3 regions of the Terribacillus aidingensis genome follow, and region 3 is predicted to be linked to each of the others. Evidence: a T-box and tRNA genes for the amino acid it is inferred to sense, from the RefSeq annotation. Region 3 holds a T-box; the other regions hold tRNA genes.
The links. The T-box of region 3 lies ahead of serS (serine--tRNA ligase). A T-box ahead of a tRNA ligase gene usually reads a tRNA of that ligase, here a tRNA-Ser.
Positions count from the first base shown of each region.

Region 1: it has a tRNA-Ser gene. The T-box ahead of serS (serine--tRNA ligase) is inferred to sense a tRNA for this amino acid. The anticodon was not compared.
Region 2: it has a tRNA-Ser gene. The T-box ahead of serS (serine--tRNA ligase) is inferred to sense a tRNA for this amino acid. The anticodon was not compared.

Region 1 covers NZ_CP159996.1:440,200-444,558, reverse strand. The annotation lists rRNA gene ABXS78_RS02495 (16S ribosomal RNA) at 1-527, opposite strand, end outside; tRNA gene ABXS78_RS02490 (tRNA-Ile) at 624-700, opposite strand; tRNA gene ABXS78_RS02485 (tRNA-Gly) at 722-795, opposite strand; tRNA gene ABXS78_RS02480 (tRNA-Pro) at 831-907, opposite strand; tRNA gene ABXS78_RS02475 (tRNA-Arg) at 917-993, opposite strand; tRNA gene ABXS78_RS02470 (tRNA-Leu) at 1,052-1,138, opposite strand; tRNA gene ABXS78_RS02465 (tRNA-Lys) at 1,215-1,287, opposite strand; tRNA gene ABXS78_RS02460 (tRNA-Gln) at 1,304-1,374, opposite strand; tRNA gene ABXS78_RS02455 (tRNA-Asp) at 1,380-1,456, opposite strand; tRNA gene ABXS78_RS02450 (tRNA-Glu) at 1,487-1,558, opposite strand; tRNA gene ABXS78_RS02445 (tRNA-Ser) at 1,567-1,657, opposite strand; tRNA gene ABXS78_RS02440 (tRNA-Asn) at 1,660-1,734, opposite strand; gene ABXS78_RS02435 (SprT family protein) at 1,903-2,379, opposite strand; gene cmpA (cortex morphogenetic protein CmpA) at 2,468-2,590, shown strand; gene ABXS78_RS02425 (Tex family protein) at 2,635-4,359, opposite strand, start outside.
Region 2 covers NZ_CP159996.1:853,036-857,394, forward strand. The annotation lists gene ABXS78_RS04670 (ABC transporter permease) at 1-1,698, shown strand, start outside; gene ABXS78_RS04675 (hypothetical protein) at 1,843-1,971, shown strand; rRNA gene rrf (5S ribosomal RNA) at 2,147-2,259, shown strand; tRNA gene ABXS78_RS04685 (tRNA-Asn) at 2,271-2,345, shown strand; tRNA gene ABXS78_RS04690 (tRNA-Ser) at 2,347-2,438, shown strand; tRNA gene ABXS78_RS04695 (tRNA-Glu) at 2,460-2,534, shown strand; tRNA gene ABXS78_RS04700 (tRNA-Val) at 2,555-2,630, shown strand; tRNA gene ABXS78_RS04705 (tRNA-Met) at 2,667-2,741, shown strand; tRNA gene ABXS78_RS04710 (tRNA-Asp) at 2,831-2,907, shown strand; tRNA gene ABXS78_RS04715 (tRNA-Phe) at 2,936-3,008, shown strand; tRNA gene ABXS78_RS04720 (tRNA-Tyr) at 3,017-3,102, shown strand; tRNA gene ABXS78_RS04725 (tRNA-Trp) at 3,104-3,177, shown strand; tRNA gene ABXS78_RS04730 (tRNA-His) at 3,193-3,267, shown strand; tRNA gene ABXS78_RS04735 (tRNA-Gly) at 3,341-3,415, shown strand; tRNA gene ABXS78_RS04740 (tRNA-Cys) at 3,423-3,496, shown strand; tRNA gene ABXS78_RS04745 (tRNA-Leu) at 3,513-3,594, shown strand; gene ABXS78_RS04750 (hypothetical protein) at 3,706-4,332, shown strand.
Region 3 covers NZ_CP159996.1:3,485,463-3,489,821, forward strand. The annotation lists gene ABXS78_RS17910 (serine hydrolase) at 1-1,293, shown strand, start outside; T-box leader at 1,570-1,771, shown strand; gene serS (serine--tRNA ligase) at 1,821-3,095, shown strand; tRNA gene ABXS78_RS17920 (tRNA-Ser) at 3,158-3,250, shown strand; tRNA gene ABXS78_RS17925 (tRNA-Ser) at 3,310-3,402, shown strand; gene proC (pyrroline-5-carboxylate reductase) at 3,539-4,359, shown strand, end outside.

The sequences.
Region 1 (4,359 bases), 530 kb from region 3:
GCCGGGGCTTTCTGGTTAGGTACCGTCAAGGTACGAGCAGTTACTCTCGTACTTGTTCTTCCCTAACAACAGAGCTTTACGACCCGAAGGCCTTCATCGCTCACGCGGCGTTGCTCCGTCAGACTTTCGTCCATTGCGGAAGATTCCCTACTGCTGCCTCCCGTAGGAGTCTGGGCCGTGTCTCAGTCCCAGTGTGGCCGATCACCCTCTCAGGTCGGCTATGCATCGTCGCCTTGGTGGGCCATTACCCCGCCAACTAGCTAATGCACCGCGGGCCCATCTGTAAGTGACAGCCGAAACCGTCTTTCCATTTCCAATCAGGAGAAAGGAAATACTATCCGGTATTAGCTCCGGTTTCCCGAAGTTATCCCAGTCTTACAGGCAGGTTGCCCACGTGTTACTCACCCGTCCGCCGCTCATTCCGCCAGAATCACCCCGAAGGGGTCAACTGGTTTCCTGCGCTCGACTTGCATGTATTAGGCACGCCGCCAGCGTTCGTCCTGAGCCAAGATCAAACTCTCCATGAAAGTTTTGATGCATTGCTCGTTAGAGCTGACGTTGATCTTTCGATCATGTCGTTTAGTTCGTAATTGGTTGTTTTGTTCAGTTTTCAAAGATCAATATGGTGGGCCTAAGTGGACTCGAACCACCGACCTCACGCTTATCAGGCGTGCGCTCTAACCAGCTGAGCTATAGGCCCATATCGTTTTTTAAAAAATAGTGGAGCGGGTGAAGGGAATCGAACCCTCGACATCAGCTTGGAAGGCTGAGGTTTTACCACTAAACTACACCCGCATATTTAAATGTTTCATTCGGTTGGATGGAACTACTGGTCGGGAAGACAGGATTTGAACCTGCGACCCCTTGGTCCCAAACCAAGTGCTCTACCAAGCTGAGCTACTTCCCGGAGAAATAATGGCGCGCCCGAGAGGAGTCGAACCCCTAACCTTTTGATCCGTAGTCAAACGCTCTATCCAATTGAGCTACGGGCGCTTATTAAGAACAACTTTTATATTGTATCATTTATCTCATAACTTGTCAACACTTTTTTTGGTGCGGCCGAGAGGACTTGAACCTCCACGGGTTATTCACCCACTAGGCCCTCAACCTAGCGCGTCTGCCATTCCGCCACGACCGCTTAAAGTCAAAAGAAAAATGCTGTCTGTGTTTCACAGCATCGGCAGATCTATATGATCACCCACACTTTAAACAGATGAGCCATGAAGGACTCGAACCTTCGACCCTCTGATTAAAAGTCAGATGCTCTACCAACTGAGCTAATGGCTCATAACAAAAAAGTAAGCTGGGCTAGCTGGATTCGAACCAACGATCACGGGACCAAAACCCGTTGCCTTACCGCTTGGCTATAGCCCAATAAATGGCGGTCCGGACGGGACTCGAACCCGCGACCTCCTGCGTGACAGGCAGGCATTCTAACCAACTGAACTACCGGACCGAGCCTTTAAAGACTCGTTATGAAAAACGATGACCCGTACGGGATTCGAACCCGTGTTACCGCCGTGAAAGGGCGGTGTCTTAACCGCTTGACCAACGGGCCATTTGAGATGGCGGAGAAGGAGGGATTTGAACCCTCGCGCCGCTTACACGACCTACACCCTTAGCAGGGGCGCCTCTTCAGCCACTTGAGTACTTCTCCATTGGCTCCACAGGCAGGATTCGAACCTGCGACCGATCGGTTAACAGCCGATAGCTCTACCACTGAGCTACTGTGGAATAGTTTTAATCACTTGTTAGCGACCTTATGTATCTTACAACATCTTTCGCTATGTGTCAACCACTTTCGTGATTTTTTCTTGCACCGTTCGTCGACGGCTTAATAAATTTATCATGGATTACGGAACACGTCAACACTTTTCTTGAAAGTTTTTGTTCTTTCTTGTTTTATTTCTCCAGTAACTCAGTATTCTCTAGCTTTTTCAGCTTCCCTCCGCATTTACCGCAACCATATTTACGCGTATTCACTGTCTTTCTTCGCTTATACACATGCTTGCATTTCGTACATCTATAATATAAAAGCTTCTTTTCCTTAACAGACGGAAGCATATTACAAAAGCGTGGTGACTTCGTTTGCCGAAGGAGCTCGCGGAATTCTGGATCCCTATGACCGTACCCCTTCCCTTCTATATGAAGATGGTAATGACATAGTTCGTGTTTGATAATTCCAATTGTCTCTTCCTGGCCAAGCTCCTGCAAATACTTCGGATTAATCTCGATTATCCGTTTACCCGGCAGGTACCTGCCTCCAGTCGTTTGCAGCCTATTGTTATACCTTGCTTTATCGACAAATGGTCGATTGAACCATGCGACGGAAATCTCTTCGACGATTTGCTGCAGATTATGCATTGTTATTTCTCTCATTAACGCAGGCACCTCCAGTTTCTGTTACGCATATGATACTGCAGACATTCATTTTTTCCGACATCCATAGGCTGCAGGAGGTAAAAGAATGCCTAATTGGTTGAAAAATCAACTATCACAAGCTTTCCTCACTAAAAACGTAAACCAATTGAAGGTTTTGAATCAATGCTGGTTCTTTTATAAACGGAAACAGCAGTCCAACGGCGGCTAAAGCCCCTGTCCCACGAGGGGAGAGGGGCTTTTTCGCTGTTATTGTTACTTCACCATTGTAAGTGCAATTCGCTGTTTGTCAATATCTACTCTATCTACCCAAACAGTGACTACATCTCCTACCGATGCAATATCCATCGGATGCTTCACAAACTTATTAGACATTTTGGATATATGGACAAGTCCATCTTGCTTAACCCCTATGTCGACGAACACACCAAAATCAACGACATTTCGGACAGTTCCTTGCAGTTCCATCCCTTCTTTAAGATCTTCCATTGCCAATACATCCTGCTTCAATAATGGTTGATCAAAATCATCACGCGGATCTCTTCCCGGTTGATTAAGGGCTTGTACGATATCCCGGAGTGTAAGATCACCGATGCCCAATTCTGCAGCAATCTCGGCTATATCAAGATCTGCAAGCTTCTCACGCAGTTTATCAGTCCCTATATCCACTACATCCGCACCAAGCCGCTTCAGAAGCTGCTTTGTGGCAGCATAACTCTCTGGATGGATAGGCGTTCTATCAAGCGGCTCCTCGCCGTCCAGGACACGCAGAAATCCGATACTCTGTTCATATGTCTTGCTGCCGAGCCTAGGAATAGACTTAAGCTGCTTACGCGAGGAAAACTTACCAATTTCATTCCGCTGCTTCACGACATTTGCTGCCACCGTCTTACTAAATCCAGATACATACTGCAGCAAGGATTCAGAGGCTGTGTTCACATTGACACCCACTTGGTTTACCGCAGTCTCCACAACAAAACCTAGGGAATCATTCAATCTTTTTTGTCCCACATCATGCTGGTACTGTCCCACACCAATCGATTTTGGATCGATTTTGACTAGTTCTGCTAATGGATCCTGAACTCTGCGACCGATGGAAATAGCACTTCGTTCTTCTACTTGCAGTTCCGGAAATTCTTTTCTCGCTAATTCTGATGCAGAATACACACTTGCACCCGCCTCATTTACGATTATATAAGCGACGTTGCTTTCCGTCTGTTTTATTACATCTGCAATGAATTGTTCTGTTTCCCGTGATGCAGTTCCGTTACCAATTGCAATCAGTTCTACATCATACTTATTCAATAATGCCTCAACGACTTTACCAGCTCCTTTGATATCATGACGCGGTGCAGTAGGATAGATGACATTTTTTTCGAGCAATTTTCCTGTCTCATCTATTACTGCCAGCTTACAGCCTGTGCGAAAAGCCGGATCCACTCCTAATACAACCCGACCCTTCAATGGCGGTTGAAGAAGAAGGTTTTTCAAGTTCTCCGAGAAAATTTTAATTGCTTGCTCTTCCGCTTTCTCTGACAGCATGGAGCGAATTTCCCGTTCAACTGATGGCTGGATGAGACGCTTATAGCTGTCCTCTATAATTGTTTGCAAGACAGATGCCACATCAGCAGCAGTTCTTTGCTTGATAACTTTCCGTTTAAGATAACCTAGAATGACATCTGCAGGAGGCTCAACAGTTACCCGCAGTATGCCTTCTTTCTCACCGCGGTTGACAGCCAATGTCCGATGGGACGCCATCTGACGAATTGGCTCCTGGTACCCATAGTACATTTCGTATACGCCTTTTTCATCGTCTTCTACCTTTTTCACTTTCGTTAACAGCACACCTTGCTTCTCTGTCTTTTCTCGGATATAGTCCCGGAAAGCTGCTTGCTCACTGATCCATTCGGCTACTATGTCACTTGCACCCTGCAGCACTTCTTCAACTGTCTGCAGTTCTTTCTCAGGGTTGATATATGC
Region 2 (4,359 bases), 940 kb from region 3:
TTTTCTTTCTTCTTTATTCTGTATTCGATGAGTTCTTTCTTACAATCGAGGAAAAAGGAATTCGGCTTGTTGATTACTTTAGGAGCTTCTGATAAGCAAATAAGGCTTATGGTATTTTTAGAGAATATTTTAATAGGTTTTTTTGCAACAGCTGGCGGAATTTTAATTGGACTAGTATTCGCAAAATCCATCCTCTTAATTGCAGAGAATATATTGATTATTGATGCATCACTTGATTTTTATTTCCCATTACTGGCGATTGCCATAACATTTGTCAGTTTCATCTTTCTCTTTTTCTGCATATCCGTTTTTGTTGCGTTCATTTTACGGACAAATAGGCTGGTAGATTTAATTAAAGGCGATAAGCAGTCCAAAGGGGAACCAAAAGCTTCGATTATTCTATCCATCCTGGCGGTTATTCTATTAATTACAGGATATGGTACGGCACTTTATGTAAAAGGTGCCAGTGTTATCTTTGTGATGATTCCGGTTATTATCGTAGTGACAGTGGGAACATACGTCTTGTTTACGCAGCTAAGTGTGTATTGCATCCGTCTGCTGAAAAGAAATAAAACGATTTTTTGGCGAAAGACCAATATGCTGCTTTTCGGTGACTTATCATTTCGAATGAAAGATAATGCTAGAACCTTTTTTATGGTAGCGATTATATCAACCGTTGCTTTTAGTGCCATCGGGTCATTATATGGTTTTCAATCTTATCTTACAAAAGGGATAAAAGAGGTAAATCCATACACGTATACGTATAGTCCTTTTTTAGATGAGAGTGACGAAGTGATTGAGCAAGATATGCAGCAGATCGATGCCATCTTAGATGAAGAGAAAATCAACGCAGACATGGAATCAACGGACTTGGCATTTTATGATACATCTGTGGAAGAATCGCCTGTATTGATAGTGAAAGCCTCTGATTATAACCGATTCGCGGCATTAATAGATGAGAAGGAACTGCACCCAGAGGAAAATAAAGCAATCGTAATAGAACAAAGTAATGCGGTAATCACGGATGGGCAGAAAGCTAGTGACATATTGATGACATCCAGCGTTCAGCTGGAAAACGGGCAAGAAATTCAACCGAGTAACACAGTAGAGTCTGCAGTAGGGTTAGGGTTAACTGGTTATTATGTTGTCAACGATAGTACTTATACTAAACTTGGAACACCAATAAGGACGGATTTCACGGCTGCATGGAATGTAGCTGAAGGAAACGATAATCAATTAATTGAAGCTGGTAAAAAGTTAGAGGATCAAGTAGAACATAAGGTGTTTTCTGTTGATTATACGCTTTATGAAATCAATAAAGCATATGGACCGATTTTATTTATCGGCTTGTTTATCGGCATTGTGTTCTTTGTCTCTGCTGGTAGCTTTCTTTACTTTCGATTGTTCACGGATATCGATGGGGAAAAGCGCAAATTCCAGTCGATTGCCAAAATTGGTCTGACACAATCGGAATTGAAAAAAGTCGTGAATCGGCAGATTGCTATTTTGTTTTTCTCGCCGATTGTAATAGCACTTGTACATGGCACGGTAGCTCTTACTGCTTTATCGCGTTTGTTTAACTACAATTTGACAGCTGAATCTGCCCTTGTTTTGGGAAGCTTTGCGGTTATTCAAGTACTTTACTTCTTGGTTGTACGATTTATTTATATGAAACAGGTAATAAGATCGGTATTTTAATTAGGATCGTTGTTTAAGGGTTGGCAAGAAACCGATTATGAAAATCGAAAACTGCTGGATCAGGTGATCCGGCAGTTTTTATGGTTGTGTCATATAATCAACAACAGCATGTTTTCCTTTTAAAGTTAATAGGGGCAAGGTACCGTGACTTTAGCTATCCGCTTAAAGAAGGAGATTGATGACATAGAAGCATTATATTATTACTTGCTTTATGCGGGTTTAAAAGTAATTCTGTCGCTAGTTGCCAAATTGCTTTCTATTCATGTAAAATAAGAGTTGCGGATTTATTGAAGAGACCTTAAATCTTTGATGAGTTAGCTATTAAATTTTATGGTAAAAGAAAGTAACGCAAAAAAATCTAGTTATTTTTAAATATTGTATTGCTTTTTGTTTCTGTAGCATATATAATCTAACTTGTCCTTAAGAAAAGGGCAGCATACATAAGAGGTCTGGTGGTAATAGCGAAGAGGTCACACCTGTTCCCATGCCGAACACAGTAGTTAAGCTCTTCAGCGCCGATGGTAGTTGGGTTCGCCCTGCGAGAGTAGGACGCTGCCAGGCATTACGATTATTCCACAGTAGCTCAGTGGTAGAGCTATCGGCTGTTAACCGATCGGTCGCAGGTTCGAATCCTGCCTGTGGAGCCACGGAGAGCTGTCCGAGTGGTCGAAGGAGCACGATTGGAAATCGTGTAGGCTGCTACAGCGGTCTCGAGGGTTCGAATCCCTCGCTCTCCGCCATACAAACTTTCATACATAGATGGCCCGTTGGTCAAGCGGTTAAGACACCGCCCTTTCACGGCGGTAACACGGGTTCGAATCCCGTACGGGTCACCATTTATTTTCAAGACCAATCCGGAGGATTAGCTCAGCTGGGAGAGCATCTGCCTTACAAGCAGAGGGTCGGCGGTTCGAGCCCGTCATCCTCCACCATCTTTATCAGTTTCATAGAAAATACCTTTTTATTATCGCGGGGTGGAGCAGGGGTAGCTCGTCGGGCTCATAACCCGAAGGTCGCAGGTTCAAATCCTGCCCCCGCAACCATAATATTTCACTTACTACGTCGAGTTTTCTTCTTGTATAGTGAAAAATGGGAGTACCCGAAGTGTGCAACTAAAATCCCATTATAAAGTGGTCCGGTAGTTCAGTTGGTTAGAATGCCTGCCTGTCACGCAGGAGGTCGCGGGTTCGAGTCCCGTCCGGACCGCCACTTTTTACAACATTGTATGTTACATAATGGCTCGGTAGCTCAGTCGGTAGAGCAACGGACTGAAAATCCGTGTGTCGGCGGTTCGATTCCGTCCCGAGCCACTCTCATCGGAGGGATAGCGAAGTTGGCCAAACGCGGCGGACTGTAAATCCGCTCCCATCGGGTTCGTAGGTTCGAGTCCTACTCCCTCCACCACAGGGGTATAGTTTAATGGTAGAACAACGGTCTCCAAAACCGTCGGTGTGGGTTCAACTCCTACTACCCCTGCCATAACATATGTATCATGGCGGTCGTGGCGAAGGGGTTAACGCACCGGATTGTGGCTCCGGCATTCGTGGGTTCAATTCCCATCGATCGCCCTCCATATAGCTTTAGGCTATAGCCAAGTAAACAGGCTGGGATTCCTATGGAATCCTTTTAGCCTGACTTGTATGCGAAAGTAGTTCAGTGGTAGAACACCACCTTGCCAAGGTGGGGGTCGCGGGTTCGAATCCCGTCTTTCGCTCCATTTAATTGGCGGCATAGCCAAGTGGTAAGGCAAAGGTCTGCAACACCTTGATCACCGGTTCAAATCCGGTTGCCGCCTCCATAGATACTTTTAACATGCCGGTGTGGCGGAATTGGCAGACGCGCACGACTCAAAATCGTGTTCCGTAAGGAGTGCCGGTTCGACCCCGGCCACCGGTATCACACAGATCATCGTATTGCCAAGCGATGATAAAGGACTTCAGAATTTCTGAAGTCTTTTTTTGTGGAAAAAAAGATTTTAGTAAAGATAAAACGATGGGAGAAACACAGATGAAAAAAACGGCTTATATTCTTTTCTTATTATTACTTACCTTTCTTGCAGCGTGCTCATCAAATGATGATACTGCGAACAGATCAGAGAAGGAAACAGCAAAAGCTTCAGCAAGTGAGGCAAGTGATGAAGAAGGTGGCGTTGAAGTGGATAAAAATCTGCTTAGCGTTGAAGTATCCTTGCCGGCTTCGTTTTTTGAAGGGCAAAGCGCTGAAGATGTTATAGCAGATGCAAAAGAAGAGGGAATAGAAGTAACAGCAAATGACGATGGGTCTTATACATATAAGATGTCTAAATCAGAACATAAAAAATTGATGGACGAAATGAGTGCTGAACTTGATAAATCCACTGCTGAGATGGTATCAAGCGGTGACTATCCATCAATTAAAGATATCAGCTATAACAAAGATTTCTCAGAATTTACTATGGTAGTGGATAAAGAAGCTTATGAGAATAGCATGGATGGATTTGCTAGTTTAGGGTTAGGTATGTCCGGAATGATGTACCAGCTATTTAACGGAGCTGATCCTGATGAATATTCTATAACGATTTCTGTAGAAGATGAAGCAAGCGGCGAAGTTATTGGTGAAGTTGTGTATCCAGATGCAATGGAAGATGTGGAATAAATAATAGACTACCTACAGCACTATGAC
Region 3 (4,359 bases):
CTCGCGATGCTGATTACGTTTAACACTTTTCTAGCGAAGCCACTAGACACTCAAGCTGCGGAAGGCTTGGATATTAAAGCGGAATCCGCAATTCTAATAGACGCCAACTCTGGTGAAATATTATATGCGAAGCAGGCAGATCTCACTTTACCTCCAGCAAGTATGACGAAGATGATGTCGGAATATCTCATCTTGGATGCTATTGCAGCAGGAGATATTTCTTGGGATACGACAACACAAGTGAGCGATTATGCGTACAGTATTTCCTCTAATACAGACTTTTCCGGTACAGGACTTACGCAGAACAAGGATTATACAGTTCGCGACCTTTATAACGCGATGGCTATTAACTCCGATAATGCCGCAACAATAGTACTTGCAGAGCTTGTCGGCGGCAGTGAGACGGAATTCGTCAAGATGATGAATGAAAAAGCGAAAGACATTGGTATGAAGGACTATAAATTTGTTAATTCATCCGGTCTTTCTAACTCTGACTTAGGTGATAACCGACCAGAGGGAACAAATGTGAACGATGAAAACCTAATGACTGCAAAGTCCACTGGTATTCTGGCTTATAACTTGATCAAGGATCACCCAGAAGCACTTGAGGTTTCCAGCGTTACACAAACAGATTTTGACGGTAAACAAATCACGAACTGGAACTGGATGCTTCCAAACATGCCTGGCTACTTGGAAGCTTACGGCTATGAAGGCATGGATGGTTTGAAAACAGGTCATACAGACGTAGCAGGCTACTGCTTCACAGGTACGGCTGAACGTGATGGACAGCGATATATAACTGTTGTCATGAAGTCTGCCAGTGAGGAAGCACGCTTCCAGGAAACTGCAAAGCTGCTTGATTACGGCTTCAATCAATTCGAACAAGCTGAACTTTATAAAGCAGGAACAGAAATCAAAGACCATGCTTCTGTACCAGTTGCAAAAGGTAAAGAAGATAGTGTAGCCATTTCAACAAAAGATGCTGTTACTACTTCTGTGAAGAATGGCGAAGAAGATAAATATCATTTGGAATATAAAGTCGATAAGGACAAGCTGAATGCAGATGGCGAATTGGTCGCTCCAGTAAAAAAAGGCGACAAAGTCGGAACTGCGACACTTGTCTATGACGGCGATGACCAAGGCAATATCAACGGCGGCTCCTATACTGTTGACGTTGTAGCATCTGAAGATGTAGAGAAATCAAACTGGTTCATGCTCTCCCTAGGCGCAATCGGTGATTTCTTCGCAGGAATCTTCACTAGCGTTGCTGACACAGTTAAAGGCTGGTTTTAATTAAGAAAAGCGGAAAAGAACGCTTAGAAACGGAGGAATAGGTGAGAAAGCCCGTAATGAGGTGCATTTCCTCATGCAGGGATTAATCGCCTATACCGCAGTTTCTGTTCTTTGCAGCTAGACATAGCAAAAAAGCGGAAGAAGAAAAAGCGGAAAAGACTGAGTCTTTTCCGCTTTTCTCGTATAAAATCCTATTAGGATGTAGAAGCTAGAGCTGGAATTGCATATCATACTTGCATAATTACCTGGAATTAGCTATTCTGTAGGAAGAATAACAACAACGTGATGATAGGAACTAGTAACTTACAGCATGCTTTAAGAGAGTCGATGGCTGGTGAAAATCGATGCAGAGCTGTAAGTGAATCCATCCTGGAATGGTATGGAAACATACCCGGTACAAACCGTTACCTTGTCGAGCCGGAAGACTTATTTGTCTTCAACCAGGGTGGTATCGCGGGTGAAACATCTCGTCCCTTCTTTATAGGGATGAGATGTTTTTTTGTTTAAGAAAAAAGGAGGAAGCACATATGCTGGATTTGAAATTTTTACGTTCAAACTTTGAAGAAGTGAAACAGAAGCTGAAAAATATGGGTGAAGATCTGACTGTCTTAGATAAATTCGGAGATTTGGATGATCGCCGCCGGAAGCTGATCAATGACACAGAGGAACTAAAAGCAAAACGTAATGAGGTATCCAAGCAGATTGCTGTTCTTAAAAAAGAGAAGCAGGATGCCGATGCCCAAATCAAAGAGATGCGCGATGTTGGCGATCAAATCAAAGCATTTGATGAGGAGCTCCGGAGCGTGGAGAATGAGCTGGATATGCTATTATTGTCTATCCCAAATCTTGCGCATGAGAGCGTGCCTGTAGGCGACTCTGAGGACGATAATGTAGAAGCACGTAAATGGGGAGAAGTGCAGCAGAAGGACTTTGAGGAAAAAGCGCACTGGGATCTTGCGGCTGATTTAGGAATTCTGGATTTTGAACGTGCTGCGAAGGTAACAGGAAGCCGTTTTGTATTCTACACAGGTTTAGGTGCCCGTCTGGAGCGAGCTTTGATCAATTTTATGATGGACCTTCACGCTGATGAACATGGTTATCAGGAAATGCTGCCTCCTTATATGGTGAACAGAGCAAGCATGACAGGAACAGGTCAGCTGCCAAAGTTTGAAGAGGATGCTTTCAAGGTAGAAGGCTGGGATTACTTCCTCGTTCCTACAGCTGAGGTACCTGTAACGAACTATTACCGAGAAGAAATATTGAAAGGGGAACAGCTTCCGCAAAAATTCACTGCATTCAGCGCTTCCTTCCGTTCTGAAGCAGGATCTGCCGGCCGTGATACACGCGGTTTGATTCGTCAGCATCAATTTAACAAAGTTGAGCTTGTTCAATTTGTTAAGCCAGAAGAATCTTATAATGTGCTGGAAGAAATCACAGGCCATGCAGAGAAAGTCTTGCAGCTTCTTGGTCTTCCGCACCGAGTGGTTACATTATGTACGGGAGATCTTGGTTTCTCTTCTGCAAAAACGTATGATATCGAGGTGTGGCTGCCTAGCGGTGGTACGTATCGCGAGATTTCCTCTGTATCAAACTTCGAGGACTTCCAAGCGCGTCGTGCTGGCATCCGTTTCAAACGAGATGACAAGAGCAAGCCAGAATTCGTTCATACATTGAATGGATCAGGTTTGGCATTAGGCCGAACGGTTGCTGCTATCCTGGAGAATTACCAGCAGGCTGATGGATCCGTGAAGATTCCAGAAGTGTTGGTACCTTATATGGGTGGTAAAACAGAAATCCGCTAAAAGCGGCAGCCTTGACACCAAACTTAAAAATATGGTGAGATAGCTTTTGGAGACAAAAGCATGGAGGGGTACCCAAGTCCGGCTGAAGGGATCGGTCTCGAAAACCGACAGGGGCTTAACGGCTCGCGGGGGTTCGAATCCCCCCTCCTCCGCCATTTTTTCATATTTTGTTGACATATTGGTATCCTATATGATATATTAGTCCTTGTCTTACGGAGGAATACCCAAGTTTGGCTGAAGGGATCGGTCTTGAAAACCGACAGGGGCTTAACGGCTCGCGGGGGTTCGAATCCCTCTTCCTCCGCCATATATTTTACAAACGCATAAAATTGGAGATATATAAAATCGTTACGTTCATCGTAACGATTTTTTTTATATATTGACTTCTATTATGAAGCATCGGATAATACTACAAACTTGTTTCACGTGGAACGGAGGCATTTATGAAGAAAATAGCATTTGTAGGCGCAGGCGCAATGGCTGAAGCGCTTGTTAAAGGATTGATCACAGTAGAGCTGCTCCCAGCGGAAGATATATGGCTGACGAATCATGCTAATGAGGAGAGATTGCACGAATTGCACACAGCGTACGGTGTAACGGTTACGCGTGATCAGACAGATCTCTTGAAAGATGCTGATGTCATTATGCTATCAATGAAACCGAAAGATGCGGAGGCTGCATTATCGTCTTTAAAAGCAGCAAAGCTTGAGCCAGGACAAGTTATTGTATCTATATTGGCAGGAATTCACACATCTTTCTTGGAAAGCTATCTCCCGTTCAATCAGCCGGTAGTTCGCGCTATGCCTAATACCTCTGCTACAATTCTCGAGGCTGCTACAGCTATCGCTGCAGGAGTTCATGCAGGTAGTGAGGAAATGAAGAATGTAAGCAGGCTGTTCAAGACTGTTGGAGAAGTTGTAGAGGTAGCAGAAGAGGATATGGATGCTGTCACAGCCATTTCTGGCAGCGGTCCGGCTTATCTATATTACATGATGGAGGCTTTGGAGGAAGCAAGCTCTCAAGTCGGTCTTGATGAGAATGTTGGCAAACAACTATTGATCCAGACCTTCAAAGGGGCTGCGAAGATGCTTGAGCAGTCTGATTTAACCCCAGCTCAGCTGCGTGCGAACATTACTAGTGCTGGTGGTACGACCGCAGCAGGTATTAGCGTATTAGAAGAGCAAGGCGTCAAAATCGCCATTCAAGCATGCATAAAAGCAGCAGCCGACCGATCGAAGGAAATGGGACAAGCATTCAATAAATA